4 regions of the Clostridium sp. CS1-1 genome follow, and region 4 is predicted to be linked to each of the others. Evidence: a T-box and tRNA genes for the amino acid it is inferred to sense, from the RefSeq annotation. Region 4 holds a T-box; the other regions hold tRNA genes.
The links. The T-box of region 4 lies ahead of alaS (alanine--tRNA ligase). A T-box ahead of a tRNA ligase gene usually reads a tRNA of that ligase, here a tRNA-Ala.

Region 1 (4,704 bases), 310 kb from region 4:
GGAGGCAGCAGTGGGGAATATTGCACAATGGGCGAAAGCCTGATGCAGCAACGCCGCGTGAGTGATGAAGGCCTTCGGGTTGTAAAGCTCTGTCTTTGGGGACGATAATGACGGTACCCAAGGAGGAAGCCACGGCTAACTACGTGCCAGCAGCCGCGGTAATACGTAGGTGGCAAGCGTTGTCCGGATTTACTGGGCGTAAAGGATGCGTAGGCGGATATTTAAGTGAGATGTGAAATTCCCGGGCTTAACTTGGGAGCTGCATTTCAAACTGGATATCTAGAGTGTGGGAGAGGAGAATGGAATTCCTAGTGTAGCGGTGAAATGCGTAGAGATTAGGAAGAACACCAGTGGCGAAGGCGATTCTCTGGACCATAACTGACGCTGAGGCATGAAAGCGTGGGTAGCAAACAGGATTAGATACCCTGGTAGTCCACGCCGTAAACGATGAGTACTAGGTGTAGGAGGGTCCAACCTTCTGTGCCGCAGTTAACACAATAAGTACTCCGCCTGGGAAGTACGATCGCAAGATTAAAACTCAAAGGAATTGACGGGGGCCCGCACAAGCAGCGGAGCATGTGGTTTAATTCGAAGCAACGCGAAGAACCTTACCTGGACTTGACATCCCCTGAATTACTCGTAATGGAGGAAGCCCTTCGGGGCAGGGAGACAGGTGGTGCATGGTTGTCGTCAGCTCGTGTCGTGAGATGTTAGGTTAAGTCCTGCAACGAGCGCAACCCTTATCATTAGTTGCTACCATTAAGTTGAGCACTCTAGTGAGACTGCCCGGGTTAACCGGGAGGAAGGTGGGGATGACGTCAAATCATCATGCCCCTTATGTCCAGGGCTACACACGTGCTACAATGGTGAGTACAATTAGATGCAAACCCGCGAGGGGGAGCCAAACTAAAAAACTCATCCCAGTTCGGATTGTAGGCTGAAACTCGCCTACATGAAGCTGGAGTTGCTAGTAATCGCGAATCAGAATGTCGCGGTGAATACGTTCCCGGGCCTTGTACACACCGCCCGTCACACCATGAGAGCTGGCAACACCCGAAGTCCGTGAGGTAACCGTAAGGAGCCAGCGGCCGAAGGTGGGGTCAGTGATTGGGGTGAAGTCGTAACAAGGTAGCCGTAGGAGAACCTGCGGCTGGATCACCTCCTTTCTAAGGAATAATAACTAAGAACTTAGGTTTTTAGTTACATTGGAATTCTGGTTTACACTCTGTTTAATTTTGAGGGATCATAAATAGGTCTTTCGAAAATTAAGTGTTGTTAATTTGATATGGATAGTTATTCATATCAATTGTTGACTGTTAATTTATATATGGGGGTATAGCTCAGCTGGGAGAGCACCTGCCTTGCACGCAGGGGGTCAAGGGTTCGAATCCCTTTATCTCCACCATATATGGGCTTATAGCTCAGCTGGTTAGAGCGCACGCCTGATAAGCGTGAGGTCGATGGTTCGAGTCCATTTAAGCCCACCACATTGTTCTTTGAAAATTGCACAGTGATAAGCGTTAAATAATGAAAGTTATTTAACATAAGAAGTAAAGCTAAAGGTATAAACTATTTATAAGAAATTATAAAATAGTAAACCTTTGTAGATTATAACTAAAACTAGAAAATTGATAGTAGCGAGCGATTCGAGGAAGGACGCGAGTGAGGAACGGAGTTTACTAACTGGTAAATGAGTACCGCAACGAGTGACCTGACGAAGAAGCGCGAAGTTAATAGCAATTTTCGGTCAATAGGTCAAGCTACAAAGGGCGCATGGTGAATGCCTTGGCACCAGTAGCCGATGAAGGACGCGATAAGCTGCGATAAGCTTCGGGTAGGCGCAAATAGCCTGCGATCCGGAGATTTCCGAATGGGGCAACCCACATAGCTAACGCTATGTACTGTAAACTGAATTCATAGGTTTATAGAGGTAGACCCGGGGAACTGAAACATCTAAGTACCCGGAGGAAGAGAAAGAAAAATCGATTTCCTAAGTAGCGGCGAGCGAAAGGGAAAGAGCCCAAACCAGGAACTTGTTCCTGGGGTTGTGGATAGACCGCAAGTGAGAGCTGGAATTAATTGAAGAGAGCTGGAAGGCTCCGCCATAGAAGGTAACAGCCCTGTAAATGAAAATGGAAGCTCCTAGGTCTAATCCAGAGTACCACGAGACACGTGAAACCTTGTGGGAAGCAGGGAGGACCACCTCCCAAGGCTAAATACTAACTGGTGACCGATAGTGAAGTAGTACCGTGAGGGAAAGGTGAAAAGAACCCCGGAAGGGGAGTGAAATAGAACCTGAAACCGTGTGTCCACAATCAGTCGAAGCAGTTTTACCTGCAACGACGTGCTTTTTGTAGAACGAGCCAGCGAGTTACGATGTGTAGCAAGGTTAAGTATTTAAGATACGTAGCCGAAGGGAAACCGAGTCTGAATAGGGCAAAAAGTTGCATGTCGTAGACCCGAAACCGGGTGACCTATCCATGGACAGGTTGAAGCGGAAGTAAAATTCCGTGGAGGACCGAACCACATTGGTGTTGAAAAACCATGGGATGAGCTGTGGATAGCGGAGAAATTCCAATCGAACTCGGAGATAGCTGGTTCTCCTCGAAATAGCTTTAGGGCTAGCGTTTTGAATGAGTAGTGGAGGTAGAGCACTGAATGGGCTAGGGGCTGACAACAGTTACTGAACCCTATCAAACTCCGAATGCCATATACTTGAATCAAAGCAGTCAGACTACGAATGATAAGATCCGTGGTCAAAAGGGAAACAGCCCAGACCATCAGCTAAGGTCCCAAAGTGTAAGTTAAGTGGAAAAGGATGTGGGATTTCTAAGACAACTAGGATGTTGGCTTAGAAGCAGCCACTCATTTAAAGAGTGCGTAATAGCTCACTAGTCGAGAGATCCTGCGCCGAAGATGTTCGGGGCTAAAACTTACCACCGAAGCTATGGATTGATACGTAAGTATCAGTGGTAGAGGAGCTTCCTGTATGGGTTGAAGTCGTACCGTAAGGAGCGGTGGACTGTACAGGAGTGAGTATGCTGGCATAAGTAGCGAGAAATAAGTGAGAATCTTATTGGTCGAAAACCTAAGGTTTCCTGAGGAAGGCTCGTCCGCTCAGGGTTAGTCGGGACCTAAGCCGAGGCCGAAAGGCGTAGGTGATGGACAATCGGTTGATATTCCGATACCACCAGTTTGCGTTATTACAAATGGGATGACGCAGGAGGATAAGATGTGCGCACTATTGGATGTGCGTCTAAGCACTTAGGCAGACTAGATAGGCAAATCCGTCTAGTTAATGCTGAGGTGTTACGGAGAGCCCTTTTGGGCGAAGTATCTGATTCCACGCTGCCAAGAAAAGTCTCTATGGAGTGAACTGGTGCCCGTACCGCAAACCGACACAGGTAGGTGAGGAGAGAATCCTAAGACCAGCGGAAGAATTGTTGTCAAGGAACTCGGCAAATTGACCCCGTAACTTCGGGAGAAGGGGTGCCACCGCAAGGTGGTCGCAGAGAATAGGCCCAAGCAACTGTTTAGCAAAAACACAGGTCTCTGCTAAAGCGAAAGCTGATGTATAGGGGCTGACGCCTGCCCGGTGCTGGAAGGTTAAGGGGAACACTTAGCTTCATGCGAAGGTGTGAACTTAAGCCCCAGTAAACGGCGGCCGTAACTATAACGGTCCTAAGGTAGCGAAATTCCTTGTCGGGTAAGTTCCGACCCGCACGAATGGCGTAATGACTTGGGCACTGTCTCGACAACAAATCCGGCGAAATTGTATTGCGAGTGAAGATGCTCGCTACCCGCGATTGGACGGAAAGACCCCGTAGAGCTTTACTGTAGCTTAGCATTGAGTCTCGGTATTGTCTGTACAGGATAGGTGGGAGACTGCGAAGCAGAGGCGTCAGCCTTTGTGGAGTCGTCCTTGGGATACCACCCTGACAGTACTGGGATTCTAACCGGCGGCCATGAATCTGGTCACGGGACATTGTTAGGTGGGCAGTTTGACTGGGGCGGTCGCCTCCTAAAAAGTAACGGAGGCGCCCAAAGGTTCCCTCAGAACGGTTGGAAATCGTTCGTAGAGTGCAAAGGCAGAAGGGAGCCTGACTGCGACACAAACAAGTGGAGCAGGGACGAAAGTCGGGCTTAGTGATCCGGTGGTACCTCGTGGGAGGGCCATCGCTCAACGGATAAAAGCTACCTCGGGGATAACAGGCTGATCTCCCCCAAGAGTCCACATCGACGGGGAGGTTTGGCACCTCGATGTCGGCTCGTCGCATCCTGGGGCTGAAGTAGGTCCCAAGGGTTGGGCTGTTCGCCCATTAAAGCGGCACGCGAGCTGGGTTCAGAACGTCGTGAGACAGTTCGGTCCCTATCCGTCGCGGGCGTAGGAAATTTGAGAGGAGCTGTCCTTAGTACGAGAGGACCGGGATGGACTGACCTCTGGTGCACCAGTTGTTCCGCCAGGAGCACAGCTGGGTAGCTATGTCGGGACGGGATAAACGCTGAAAGCATCTAAGCGTGAAGCCCACCTCAAGATAAGATTTCCCATAGCGTAAGCTAGTAAGACCCCTTGAAGAACACAAGGTTGATAGGTCAGAGGTGTAAGCATGGTAACATGTTCAGCTGACTGATACTAATAGGTCGAGGGCTTGACCTAATATATCACTGTGCAATTTTGAGAGAATAGTTCTTTCAAACAAAAAG
Region 2 (4,704 bases), 1.1 Mb from region 4:
TTACCTCACGGACTTCGGGTGTTGCCAGCTCTCATGGTGTGACGGGCGGTGTGTACAAGGCCCGGGAACGTATTCACCGCGACATTCTGATTCGCGATTACTAGCAACTCCAGCTTCATGTAGGCGAGTTTCAGCCTACAATCCGAACTGGGATGAGTTTTTTAGTTTGGCTCCCCCTCGCGGGTTTGCATCTAATTGTACTCACCATTGTAGCACGTGTGTAGCCCTGGACATAAGGGGCATGATGATTTGACGTCATCCCCACCTTCCTCCCGGTTAACCCGGGCAGTCTCACTAGAGTGCTCAACTTAATGGTAGCAACTAATGATAAGGGTTGCGCTCGTTGCAGGACTTAACCTAACATCTCACGACACGAGCTGACGACAACCATGCACCACCTGTCTCCCTGCCCCGAAGGGCTTCCTCCATTACGAGTAATTCAGGGGATGTCAAGTCCAGGTAAGGTTCTTCGCGTTGCTTCGAATTAAACCACATGCTCCGCTGCTTGTGCGGGCCCCCGTCAATTCCTTTGAGTTTTAATCTTGCGATCGTACTTCCCAGGCGGAGTACTTATTGTGTTAACTGCGGCACAGAGGGTTGGACCCCCCTACACCTAGTACTCATCGTTTACGGCGTGGACTACCAGGGTATCTAATCCTGTTTGCTACCCACGCTTTCATGCCTCAGCGTCAGTTATGGTCCAGAGAATCGCCTTCGCCACTGGTGTTCTTCCTAATCTCTACGCATTTCACCGCTACACTAGGAATTCCATTCTCCTCTCCCACACTCTAGATATCCAGTTTGAAATGCAGCTCCCAAGTTAAGCCCGGGAATTTCACATCTCACTTAAATATCCGCCTACGCATCCTTTACGCCCAGTAAATCCGGACAACGCTTGCCACCTACGTATTACCGCGGCTGCTGGCACGTAGTTAGCCGTGGCTTCCTCCTTGGGTACCGTCATTATCGTCCCCAAAGACAGAGCTTTACAACCCGAAGGCCTTCATCACTCACGCGGCGTTGCTGCATCAGGCTTTCGCCCATTGTGCAATATTCCCCACTGCTGCCTCCCGTAGGAGTCTGGACCGTATCTCAGTTCCAATGTGGCCGATCACCCTCTCAGGTCGGCTACGCATCGTCGCCTTGGTGAGCCTTTACCTCACCAACTAGCTAATGCGCCGCGGGTCCATCTCAAAGCGGATTACTCCTTTAATTAGTTCTTCATGCGAAAAACTAATGTTATGCGGTATTAATCTCCCTTTCGCGAGGCTATCCCCCTCTTTGAGGCAGGTTACCCACGTGTTACTCACCCGTCCGCCGCTAATCCACCCCGAAGGGTTTCATCGCTCGACTTGCATGTGTTAGGCACGCCGCCAGCGTTCGTCCTGAGCCAGGATCAAACTCTCAATTTAAAAGTTTGCTTGCTCATTACTGCTTTGTTACTTTAAAAGTAACTCAAAGAATTGCTGGTTTATTCAAAGATAAGTTATCTTATCTTTCACTCTGTTTAATTTTCAAGGATCAGTTTCTCTTCAACAATTATGAATTTTATCAAATTCATGTTAATTTGTCAATACCTTTTTTAAAGATTTAACTAATGATATTAAAAATTAAATTTATGCTTATAAGTTATCATTAATTAATTCACTTAACTTGTCTCCTTCGAATATATCATTTTACACTCTTAAAGAAGACAAGAGTTATTCTATCACAATTTTGAATCTTAATAATCATAAATTTAACGAATTCATCAAGTTATATTAATATACCTCTTTATTTTAAGGTATTGCTTTAAAATTCATATATAGATACACCAGGTTAAGTTTGTTTTTATAAGCTTTGACTATACGCAGAATGCACATATACCACCTTGCCAATCAAAAGTTGATAATAAACCTTTAGTTCATTGAATTTAAATTCTATAATAAATATTACGATTAATTCAGTAAAAAAATATGTTAAGCTGTGATTGAATAAAATAGAAGTGAATATTTTCCGATTCTCTACCAATTTCAAAATCAACATAAATTTATATATAAAAAAAAGAAGTAGTACATACTACTTCTTTTTTGGTGGAGATAAAGGGATTCGAACCCTTGACCCCCTGCGTGCAAGGCAGGTGCTCTCCCAGCTGAGCTATACCCCCATATGGTGGACCTTCAGGGACTCGAACCCCGGACCAACCGGTTATGAGCCGGTTGCTCTAACCAACTGAGCTAAAGATCCATATCGACCTGGCAGCGACCTACTCTTCCACACAGTCTCCCGTGCAGTACCATCGGCACTGTAAAGCTTAACCATCGTGTTCGGAATGGGAACGGGTGTAGCCTTTACGTCATAACCACCAGATATCTTAAGTTCATTACAGTTATTAATTATACTATACTAAACTTAATTTGTCAACATATTTTTATTATTTTTTAATATGTTGTTCTCTCAAAATTGCACAGTGATATATTAGGTCAAGCCCTCGACCTATTAGTATCAGTCAGCTGAACATGTTGCCATGCTTACACCTCTGACCTATCAACCTTGTGTTCTTCAAGGGGTCTTACTAGCTTACGCTATGGGAAATCTTATCTTGAGGTGGGCTTCACGCTTAGATGCTTTCAGCGTTTATCCCGTCCCGACATAGCTACCCAGCTGTGCTCCTGGCGGAACAACTGGTGCACCAGAGGTCAGTCCATCCCGGTCCTCTCGTACTAAGGACAGCTCCTCTCAAATTTCCTACGCCCGCGACGGATAGGGACCGAACTGTCTCACGACGTTCTGAACCCAGCTCGCGTGCCGCTTTAATGGGCGAACAGCCCAACCCTTGGGACCTACTTCAGCCCCAGGATGCGACGAGCCGACATCGAGGTGCCAAACCTCCCCGTCGATGTGGACTCTTGGGGGAGATCAGCCTGTTATCCCCGAGGTAGCTTTTATCCGTTGAGCGATGGCCCTCCCACGAGGTACCACCGGATCACTAAGCCCGACTTTCGTCCCTGCTCCACTTGTTTGTGTCGCAGTCAGGCTCCCTTCTGCCTTTGCACTCTACGAACGATTTCCAACCGTTCTGAGGGAACCTTTGGGCGCCTCCGTTACTTTTTAGGAGGCGACCGCCCCAGTCAAACTGCCCACCTAACAATGTCCCGTGACCAGATTCATGGCCGCCGGTTAGAATCCCAGTACTGTCAGGGTGGTATCCCAAGGACGACTCCACAAAGGCTGACGCCTCTGCTTCGCAGTCTCCCACCTATCCTGTACAGACAATACCGAGACTCAATGCTAAGCTACAGTAAAGCTCTACGGGGTCTTTCCGTCCAATCGCGGGTAGCGAGCATCTTCACTCGCAATACAATTTCGCCGGATTTGTTGTCGAGACAGTGCCCAAGTCATTACGCCATTCGTGCGGGTCGGAACTTACCCGACAAGGAATTTCGCTACCTTAGGACCGTTATAGTTACGGCCGCCGTTTACTGGGGCTTAAGTTCACACCTTCGCTTGCGCTAAGTGTTCCCCTTAACCTTCCAGCACCGGGCAGGCGTCAGCCCCTATACATCAGCTTTCGCTTTAGCAGAGACCTGTGTTTTTGCTAAACAGTTGCTTGGGCCTATTCTCTGCGACCACCTTGCGGTGGCACCCCTTCTCCCGAAGTTACGGGGTCAATTTGCCGAGTTCCTTGACAACAATTCTTCCGCTGGTCTTAGGATTCTCTCCTCACCTACCTGTGTCGGTTTGCGGTACGGGCACCAGTTCACTCCATAGAGACTTTTCTTGGCAGCGTGGAATCAGATACTTCGCCCAAAAGGGCTCCCCGTAACACCTCAGCATTAACTAGACGGATTTGCCTATCTAGTCTGCCTAAGTGCTTAGACGCACATCCAATAGTGCGCACATCCTATCCTCCTGCGTCATCCCATTTGTAATAACGCAAACTGGTGGTATCGGAATATCAACCGATTGTCCATCACCTACGCCTTTCGGCCTCGGCTTAGGTCCCGACTAACCCTGAGCGGACGAGCCTTCCTCAGGAAACCTTAGGTTTTCGACCAATAAGATTCTCACTTATTTCTCGCTACTTATGCCAGCATACTCACTCCTGTACAGTCCACCGCTCCTTACGGTACGACTTCAACCCATACAGGAAGCTCCTCTACCACTGATACTTACGTATCAATCCATAGCTTCGGTGGTAAGTTTTAGCCCCGAACATCTTCGGCGCAGGATCTCTCGACTAGTGAGCTATTACGCACTCTTTAAATGAGTGGCTGCTTCTAAGCCAACATCCTAGTTGTCTTAGAAATCCCACATCCTTTTCCACTTAACTTACACTTTGGGACCTTAGCTGATGGTCTGGGCTGTTTCCCTTTTGACCACGGATCTTATCATTCGTAGTCTGACTGCTTTGATTCAAGTATATGGCATTCGGAGTTTGATAGGGTTCAGTAACTGTTGTCAGCCCCTAGCCCATTCAGTGCTCTACCTCCACTACTCATTCAAAACGCTAGCCCTAAAGCTATTTCGAGGAGAACCAGCTATCTCCGAGTTCGATTGGAATTTCTCCGCTATCCACAGCTCATCCCATGGTTTTTCAACACCAATGTGGTTCGGTCCTCCACGGAATTTTACTTCCGCTTCAACCTGTCCATGGATAGGTCACCCGGTTTCGGGTCTACGACATGCAACTTTTTGCCCTATTCAGACTCGGTTTCCCTTCGG
Region 3 (4,704 bases), 1.8 Mb from region 4:
CTTACGCTATGGGAAATCTTATCTTGAGGTGGGCTTCACGCTTAGATGCTTTCAGCGTTTATCCCGTCCCGACATAGCTACCCAGCTGTGCTCCTGGCGGAACAACTGGTGCACCAGAGGTCAGTCCATCCCGGTCCTCTCGTACTAAGGACAGCTCCTCTCAAATTTCCTACGCCCGCGACGGATAGGGACCGAACTGTCTCACGACGTTCTGAACCCAGCTCGCGTGCCGCTTTAATGGGCGAACAGCCCAACCCTTGGGACCTACTTCAGCCCCAGGATGCGACGAGCCGACATCGAGGTGCCAAACCTCCCCGTCGATGTGGACTCTTGGGGGAGATCAGCCTGTTATCCCCGAGGTAGCTTTTATCCGTTGAGCGATGGCCCTCCCACGAGGTACCACCGGATCACTAAGCCCGACTTTCGTCCCTGCTCCACTTGTTTGTGTCGCAGTCAGGCTCCCTTCTGCCTTTGCACTCTACGAACGATTTCCAACCGTTCTGAGGGAACCTTTGGGCGCCTCCGTTACTTTTTAGGAGGCGACCGCCCCAGTCAAACTGCCCACCTAACAATGTCCCGTGACCAGATTCATGGCCGCCGGTTAGAATCCCAGTACTGTCAGGGTGGTATCCCAAGGACGACTCCACAAAGGCTGACGCCTCTGCTTCGCAGTCTCCCACCTATCCTGTACAGACAATACCGAGACTCAATGCTAAGCTACAGTAAAGCTCTACGGGGTCTTTCCGTCCAATCGCGGGTAGCGAGCATCTTCACTCGCAATACAATTTCGCCGGATTTGTTGTCGAGACAGTGCCCAAGTCATTACGCCATTCGTGCGGGTCGGAACTTACCCGACAAGGAATTTCGCTACCTTAGGACCGTTATAGTTACGGCCGCCGTTTACTGGGGCTTAAGTTCACACCTTCGCTTGCGCTAAGTGTTCCCCTTAACCTTCCAGCACCGGGCAGGCGTCAGCCCCTATACATCAGCTTTCGCTTTAGCAGAGACCTGTGTTTTTGCTAAACAGTTGCTTGGGCCTATTCTCTGCGACCACCTTGCGGTGGCACCCCTTCTCCCGAAGTTACGGGGTCAATTTGCCGAGTTCCTTGACAACAATTCTTCCGCTGGTCTTAGGATTCTCTCCTCACCTACCTGTGTCGGTTTGCGGTACGGGCACCAGTTTACTCCATAGAGACTTTTCTTGGCAGCGTGGAATCAGATACTTCGCCCAAAAGGGCTCCCCGTAACACCTCAGCATTAACTAGACGGATTTGCCTATCTAGTCTGCCTAAGTGCTTAGACGCACATCCAATAGTGCGCACATCTTATCCTCCTGCGTCATCCCATTTGTAATAACGCAAACTGGTGGTATCGGAATATCAACCGATTGTCCATCACCTACGCCTTTCGGCCTCGGCTTAGGTCCCGACTAACCCTGAGCGGACGAGCCTTCCTCAGGAAACCTTAGGTTTTCGACCAATAAGATTCTCACTTATTTCTCGCTACTTATGCCAGCATACTCACTCCTGTACAGTCCACCGCTCCTTACGGTACGACTTCAACCCATACAGGAAGCTCCTCTACCACTCACCTTACGGTGAATCCATAGCTTCGGTGGTAAGTTTTAGCCCCGAACATCTTCGGCGCAGGATCTCTCGACTAGTGAGCTATTACGCACTCTTTAAATGAGTGGCTGCTTCTAAGCCAACATCCTAGTTGTCTTAGAAATCCCACATCCTTTTCCACTTAACTTACACTTTGGGACCTTAGCTGATGGTCTGGGCTGTTTCCCTTTTGACCACGGATCTTATCATTCGTAGTCTGACTGCTTTGATTCAAGTATATGGCATTCGGAGTTTGATAGGGTTCAGTAACTGTTGTCAGCCCCTAGCCCATTCAGTGCTCTACCTCCACTACTCATTCAAAACGCTAGCCCTAAAGCTATTTCGAGGAGAACCAGCTATCTCCGAGTTCGATTGGAATTTCTCCGCTATCCACAGCTCATCCCATGGTTTTTCAACACCAATGTGGTTCGGTCCTCCACGGAATTTTACTTCCGCTTCAACCTGTCCATGGATAGGTCACCCGGTTTCGGGTCTACGACATGCAACTTTTTGCCCTATTCAGACTCGGTTTCCCTTCGGCTGCGTATCTTAAATACTTAACCTTGCTACACATCGTAACTCGCTGGCTCGTTCTACAAAAAGCACGTCGTCGCAGGTAAAACTGCTTCGACTGATTGTGGACACACGGTTTCAGGTTCTATTTCACTCCCCTTCCGGGGTTCTTTTCACCTTTCCCTCACGGTACTGCTTCACTATCGGTCACCAGTTAGTATTTAGCCTTGGGAGGTGGTCCTCCCTGCTTCCCACAAGGTTTCACGTGTCTCGTGGTACTCTGGATCAGATCTAGAAGTTTTCATTTTCATCTACAGGGCTGTTACCTTCTATGGCGGAGCCTTCCAGCTCTCTTCAATTAATTCCTACTTCCTTTTATGATCTGTCCGCAACCCCAGGAACAAGTTCCTGGTTTGGGCTCTTTCCCTTTCGCTCGCCGCTACTTAGGAAATCGATTTTTCTTTCTCTTCCTCCGGGTACTTAGATGTTTCAGTTCCCCGGGTATACCTCTATAAACCTATGAATTCAGTTTACAGTACATAGCGTTAGCTATGTGGGTTGCCCCATTCGGAAATCTCCGGATCGCAGGCTATTTGCGCCTACCCGAAGCTTATCGCAGCTTATCGCGTCCTTCATCGGCTACTGGTGCCAAGGCATTCACCATGCGCCCTTTGTAGCTTGACCTTAAATCATAATTCTACAAAGGTATATATACCTTTAGCTTTACTTTGTTTATGTTAAATAACTTTCATTATTTAACGCTTATCACTGTGCAATTTTCAAAGAACAATGTGGTGGGCTTAAATGGACTCGAACCATCGACCTCACGCTTATCAGGCGTGCGCTCTAACCAGCTGAGCTATAAGCCCGTATGGTGGAGATAAAGGGATTCGAACCCTTGACCCCCTGCGTGCAAGGCAGGTGCTCTCCCAGCTGAGCTATACCCCCATACTATAAAGAAACATAATAGTCTCTCAAAATTAAACAGAGTGTAAACCAGAACTCCAATGTAACTAAAAACCTAAGTTTCTAGTTATTATTCCTTAGAAAGGAGGTGATCCAGCCGCAGGTTCTCCTACGGCTACCTTGTTACGACTTCACCCCAATCACTGACCCCACCTTCGGCCGCTGGCTCCTTACGGTTACCTCACGGACTTCGGGTGTTGCCAGCTCTCATGGTGTGACGGGCGGTGTGTACAAGGCCCGGGAACGTATTCACCGCGACATTCTGATTCGCGATTACTAGCAACTCCAGCTTCATGTAGGCGAGTTTCAGCCTACAATCCGAACTGGGATGAGTTTTTTAGTTTGGCTCCCCCTCGCGGGTTTGCATCTAATTGTACTCACCATTGTAGCACGTGTGTAGCCCTGGACATAAGGGGCATGATGATTTGACGTCATCCCCACCTTCCTCCCGGTTAACCCGGGCAGTCTCACTAGAGTGCTCAACTTAATGGTAGCAACTAATGATAAGGGTTGCGCTCGTTGCAGGACTTAACCTAACATCTCACGACACGAGCTGACGACAACCATGCACCACCTGTCTCCCTGCCCCGAAGGGCTTCCTCCATTACGAGTAATTCAGGGGATGTCAAGTCCAGGTAAGGTTCTTCGCGTTGCTTCGAATTAAACCACATGCTCCGCTGCTTGTGCGGGCCCCCGTCAATTCCTTTGAGTTTTAATCTTGCGATCGTACTTCCCAGGCGGAGTACTTATTGTGTTAACTGCGGCACAGAGGGTTGGACCCCCCTACACCTAGTACTCATCGTTTACGGCGTGGACTACCAGGGTATCTAATCCTGTTTGCTACCCACGCTTTCATGCCTCAGCGTCAGTTATGGTCCAGAGAATCGCCTTCGCCACTGGTGTTCTTCCTAATCTCTACGCATTTCACCGCTACACTAGGAATTCCATTCTCCTCTCCCACACTCTAGATATCCAGTTTGAAATGCAGCTCCCAAGTTAAGCCCGGGAATTTCACATCTCACTTAAATATCCGCCTACGCATCCTTTACGCCCAGTAAATCCGGACAACGCTTGCCACCTACGTATTACCGCGGCTGCTGGCACGTAGTTAGCCGTGGCTTCCTCCTTGGGTACCGTCATTATCGTCCCCAAAGACAGAGCTTTACAACCCGAAGGCCTTCATCACTCACGCGGCGTTGCTGCATCAGGCTTTCGCCCATTGTGCAATATTCCCCACTGCTGCCTCCCGTAGGAGTCTGGACCGTATCTCAGTTCCAATGTGGCCGATCACCCTCTCAGGTCGGCTACGCATCGTCGCCTTGGTGAGCCTTTACCTCACCAACTAGCTAATGCGCCGCGGGTCCATCTCAAAGCGGATTACTCCTTTAATTAGTTCTTCATGCGAAAAACTAATGTTATGCGGTATTAATCTCCCTTTCGGGAGGCTATCCCCCTCTTTGAGGCAGGTTACCCACGTGTTACTCACCCGTCCGCCGCTAATCCACCCCGAAGGGTTTCATCGCTCGACTTGCATGTGTTAGGCACGCCGCCAGCGTTCGTCCTGAGCCAGGATCAAACTCTCAATTTAAAAGTTTGCTTGCTCATTACTGTTTTGTTACTT
Region 4 (4,704 bases):
ACTTTTGGATGTGGTTCTGCAATAGCTTCATCAAGTATGGCTACAGAGCTTATAAAGGGAAAAACATTGGAAGAAGCTTGGCAGTTAAGCAATAAAGCTGTAGCAGAAGCACTTGACGGGCTTCCACCAGTTAAAATGCACTGTTCAGTGCTTGCTGAAGAAGCAATTCATAAGGCAATAAACGATTATAGAATATCACAAGGACTTGAACCTTGGGAAACTAAGAATCATTCAGAACATATTCATGAGCATGTTCATGGAGATGAGGAATAATTAATTACTTGGGCGATCAGTGAAATTTTTATTTTACTGGTCGCCCAACTATTTTTTGTAAAATAATTATATAACTATAAATATAAGTTATATTTTTTACATAACAGGCAAAAATATTATATATAAGATCTATGCCATGTTAACAACTCTGTTTATTTATTAATATTAATTTTGATGAATTAATATTAATAGATGAGTTTATAGTATAATGTAAAAGTTTTATATCAAAAATAGATATTAACAAACTTTTGATTCTCAGCTCTTAACTTTTTAAAGTTATGGTGGTGGTAGGTTGTATAGAACTAGAGATTTTACCCTTATGGACGTTATAGATGTCAATGGGAAGAGGTTAGGATATATTAAGGATGTATTATTAGACTTTAATAAAGGAAAGGTAATAGGGTTTAATTTAGCCTCTACAAGCTTTTTAAGAAAAAATTCAAATATAATGCTAAATAATATAGTAAGCTATAATTCTACTATGGTTGTAACAGAAACTATTAAGGGAACTTTTCTACAATTTGATGATATAAAAGGGATGGATATTAGGGATAGAAAAGACAATATTGTAGGTATGATAGAAGATATGTTGTTTGATGAAAGGAACTTTACAATAAGTGCAGTAGTAGTGTCTGCTGGACTTATTACGAATTTTACTCAAGGTAAAAAGATAGTTTTAATTAAAGATCTTATGGTTGGAGAGAAAAATATTTTATTAAGTGAAAGAAATGGGAGTCTTAGTTTTTCAAGTATGCCACATAAATTGTTTATGGAAGATGATGTAGATGAAAAAGATAAAAATAAAATGGATTTATAAAAATATAATATTAATTATTATTATATTTTTGGTATTATTTTTTGCGGTTAGAAGCTCCATAATAAGAGAAGTTATGAACTTGCTACTTATTTCATTTGCTATTTCCTATACTCTACGACCCCTTCAAAAGAGAATGGAGCAAGGTAAATTTGGAAGAAGGACATCTGCTTTGATATTAATATGTGTAGTAATACTTTCAGTAGCAGTTATTTTTACTCTTTTAATACCTTCAATATTTAAAGAAAGTTTAAATATAAGTCATACATTAGGAAATATCGAAAAGTTCATTGGCACTATATATTCTAGATTGAAACCAATTACCAATAATAAAACTATGTATATAGCGATGGATAATGTGTATACAAAAATAAACAGTCATGTTTTGGGAATGTTCAACAAAATGTTTGATACAGTATTAAAAATAGGGCAAAATATAGTAACCATAGCAGTTATTCCGATAATATCTTACTATTTTTTATCTGATGGTGACTACATTTCAAATAAGCTTTTAAATTTTTTGCCTGTAAAAAGTAGGAACATAGTAAAGAAAATAAGCTCGCATATAGATAAGATATTAGGTAGATATATAGTTAGTCAACTATTTTTATGTGGACTTATAGGAGCGGCAACTTTTGTAATTCTATTATTTTTAAAGGTTGATTTTCCAGTTATCCTATCAATATTGAATGCTTTTTTTAATATAGTGCCATACTTCGGTCCAATTTTTGGAGCAGTACCAGCAATCTTTATTGCTTTAATAGATTCACCACAAAAAGCTTTATGGACAGCATTTTGGTTATATGCACTTCAACAGGTGGAAGGAAACATACTTTCACCCAAGATTACAGGAGATAGCGTAAGTATGCATCCTCTTATTGTTATATTACTTCTTATAATAGGGGGAGAGATTGCAGGATTCGTCGGGATGATAATAGCAATCCCAATAGGAGTTGTTATTAAAGTGATCTATGAAGATTTAAATTACTATTTGTTTTAGAGACATATTGACAGAGTTATTATTTTTATTTATAATTTGTAGCATAATTAGATATGTAGGCAATGATTGGAAGGAGTAAATATATTTTAACATTTAGAGAGGAAGTGTATGGTGTAAACTTCTTGTAGAATATATTGAAGCAGTCCATGAGTCATAAGAATTAAAGAGGCACAGTGTTGCATTTTCAAAGAAGTGAGTTAGTATTTTGAAGGATTCTACTAATTTTTTAAAACTACTAGTTATTAACCATCGTAATATATAGCTTTTACTCACTGACTAACTAACTGTGTAATTAGGGTGGTACCACGAAACATACTTTCGTCCCTTTCCGGGATGGAAGTTTTTTTATTAAATTACAAAATTAAAGGAGAGATAAACTGTGGAAAAATTAGGTTTAAACCAACTAAGAGAAATGTACTTAAGTTTTTTCGAAAGTAAGAATCATTTAAGACTGCCAAGTTTTTCGTTAGTGCCAAAGGCTGACAAAAGCTTATTATTAATAAACGCGGGTATGGCACCTTTGAAGCCTTATTTTACAGGATTACAAGTTCCGCCAAGTAAGAGAGTTGCTACATCCCAAAAGTGTATTAGAACTGGCGATATAGATAATGTAGGTAAGACTTCAAGACACGGAACATTTTTTGAAATGCTTGGAAACTTTTCTTTTGGAGATTATTTTAAAGAGGAGGCTATTGCTTGGGCATGGGAATTTTCTACAATAGTATTAAAGCTTCCGAAAGATAAGCTATATGTAACCATTTACTTAGAAGACGATGAATCTTTTGAGCTATGGACTAGAACAACAGATATAGATCCATCAAGAATATTTAGATTGGGAAAAGATGATAACTTTTGGGAGCTTGGAATAGGACCTTGTGGACCTTGTTCTGAGATTCATTTTGATAAAGGTGAAGGAAAGATAAGTTCAGCAGAAGAGTTTGTAAAAGCTGCTGATGAAGACAGGGTAATGGAGTTCTGGAATCTCGTATTTACTCAGTTTGATAAAGATGATCAAGGAAATTATAATAGATTGGCAAATCCTAATATAGATACAGGTATGGGGCTAGAAAGAATAGCTAGTATCATACAGGGAGTAGAGAGTATATTCGAAGTTGACACTATTAGGGCAATCCTAGATGAAGTTGGCAGGACTTCTGGTATGGAGTACGGAAAAGATGAAAAAATTGATATATCTATGAGAGTAATAACCGATCATATAAGAAGCGTAACTTTCATGATTAGTGATGGAATACTACCTTCTAATGAAGGTAGGGGATATGTACTCAGAAGATTACTAAGAAGAGCAGCAAAACATGGAAAGTCTCTAGGTATAAACGAACCATTTTTATATAAATTGACAGACGTAGTTATAGAAAATTCCAGTGGAAATTATCCTGAACTTAAAGAAAAAAGAGAATATATTAAAAAAGTTATTAAGCTAGAAGAAGAAAGATTTGATGAAACTATAGACAGTGGAATGCAAATATTAAATGAATATATTGAAGATCTACAAAATAACAGTGCATTTGTGTTATCAGGAGAGAGAGCATTTAAGTTGTATGATACGTATGGGTTCCCAGTAGAACTTACTCTAGAAATACTTGAAGAAAAAGGCATGACTATAGACACTGAGGGTTTTGAAAAAGAAATGAAAAGCCAAAGAGAGAGAGCAAGAGCTGCCAGAGAGGAAACAAACTATATGGGGGCAGAAGATACTGTACTCAATAAGATTCCTTTAGATATAGAAACAGTTTTTGAAGGTTACGAAACAACAGCATCTACTTCAAAAGTTACAGTGATAATTAAAGATGAAGAGTTTGTTTCTAGTATCTCCGGGGGGGATAAAGCTGTAGTTATTACAGAAAATACTCCTTTCTATGCTGAAATGGGGGGCCAAGTAGGAGATAAAGGAGTAGTCTTTAACAGTTCTTTTAAAGCTGAAGTTTTAGATTGTAAAAAGAATGTAGCTGGAAAGACACTTCACTTTATAAATGTTTTGTCTGGAAGTTTAAGTGTTGATGGTGAGGTTACTTTAAGTGTGGATGAGGAAAGAAGAAATAACATAAGAAGAAATCATACAGCAACACACATTCTAAATGAAGCCTTAAGAAAAGTTTTAGGAGAGCATGTTCACCAATCTGGTTCTTACGTTGATGATGAAAGATTAAGATTTGATTTCAATCATTTTGAAGCTGTAAGCGCTGAAGAACTTAAAAAAATAGAAAGCATAGTAAATCAAAATATAATGAAGGTTTTAAAAACTAGTACTACAATTATGAGTATACAAGAAGCAAAAGAAAGCGGAGCTGTTGCCTTATTCGATGATAAGTACAAAGATGAAGTTAGAGTGGTTTCAGTTGGGGACTTTAGCAAAGAGCTATGTGGTGGAACCCATGTGAAAAATTCAGGTGAAATTGGACTATTCAAGATAATTTCAGAGGCTGGAGTGGCTGCAGGTGTAAGAAGAATCGAAGCAGTAACAGGGCCAAAAGCAATCAGTTATGTAGAAGGAAAAAATGAATTATTAAAAGAAGTTGCTGGTAAATTAAAATGTTCAGAAAAGGAGATACTACATAAATTAGAGCTTCAGGCAGCTGAATTAAAAGAAAGAGAGAAA

Region 1: it has a tRNA-Ala gene. The T-box ahead of alaS (alanine--tRNA ligase) is inferred to sense a tRNA for this amino acid. The anticodon was not compared.
Region 2: it has a tRNA-Ala gene. The T-box ahead of alaS (alanine--tRNA ligase) is inferred to sense a tRNA for this amino acid. The anticodon was not compared.
Region 3: it has a tRNA-Ala gene. The T-box ahead of alaS (alanine--tRNA ligase) is inferred to sense a tRNA for this amino acid. The anticodon was not compared.

What each region holds. Positions count from the first base shown of each region.
Region 1 is NZ_CM148680.1:3,405,464-3,410,167, reverse strand. It holds rRNA gene AC0N0V_RS16070 (16S ribosomal RNA) at 1-1,166, shown strand, start outside; tRNA gene AC0N0V_RS16065 (tRNA-Ala) at 1,330-1,405, shown strand; tRNA gene AC0N0V_RS16060 (tRNA-Ile) at 1,411-1,487, shown strand; rRNA gene AC0N0V_RS16055 (23S ribosomal RNA) at 1,754-4,657, shown strand.
Region 2 is NZ_CM148680.1:4,828,652-4,833,355, forward strand. It holds rRNA gene AC0N0V_RS22870 (16S ribosomal RNA) at 1-1,412, opposite strand, end outside; tRNA gene AC0N0V_RS22875 (tRNA-Ala) at 2,071-2,146, opposite strand; tRNA gene AC0N0V_RS22880 (tRNA-Ile) at 2,150-2,226, opposite strand; rRNA gene rrf (5S ribosomal RNA) at 2,233-2,349, opposite strand; rRNA gene AC0N0V_RS22890 (23S ribosomal RNA) at 2,459-4,704, opposite strand, start outside.
Region 3 is NZ_CM148680.1:431,294-435,997, reverse strand. It holds rRNA gene AC0N0V_RS01910 (23S ribosomal RNA) at 1-2,801, opposite strand, end outside; tRNA gene AC0N0V_RS01905 (tRNA-Ile) at 2,910-2,986, opposite strand; tRNA gene AC0N0V_RS01900 (tRNA-Ala) at 2,990-3,065, opposite strand; rRNA gene AC0N0V_RS01895 (16S ribosomal RNA) at 3,165-4,671, opposite strand.
Region 4 is NZ_CM148680.1:3,713,272-3,717,975, reverse strand. It holds gene nifU (Fe-S cluster assembly scaffold protein NifU) at 1-273, shown strand, start outside; gene AC0N0V_RS17480 (PRC-barrel domain-containing protein) at 566-1,090, shown strand; gene AC0N0V_RS17475 (AI-2E family transporter) at 1,059-2,087, shown strand; T-box leader at 2,141-2,416, shown strand; gene alaS (alanine--tRNA ligase) at 2,467-4,704, shown strand, end outside.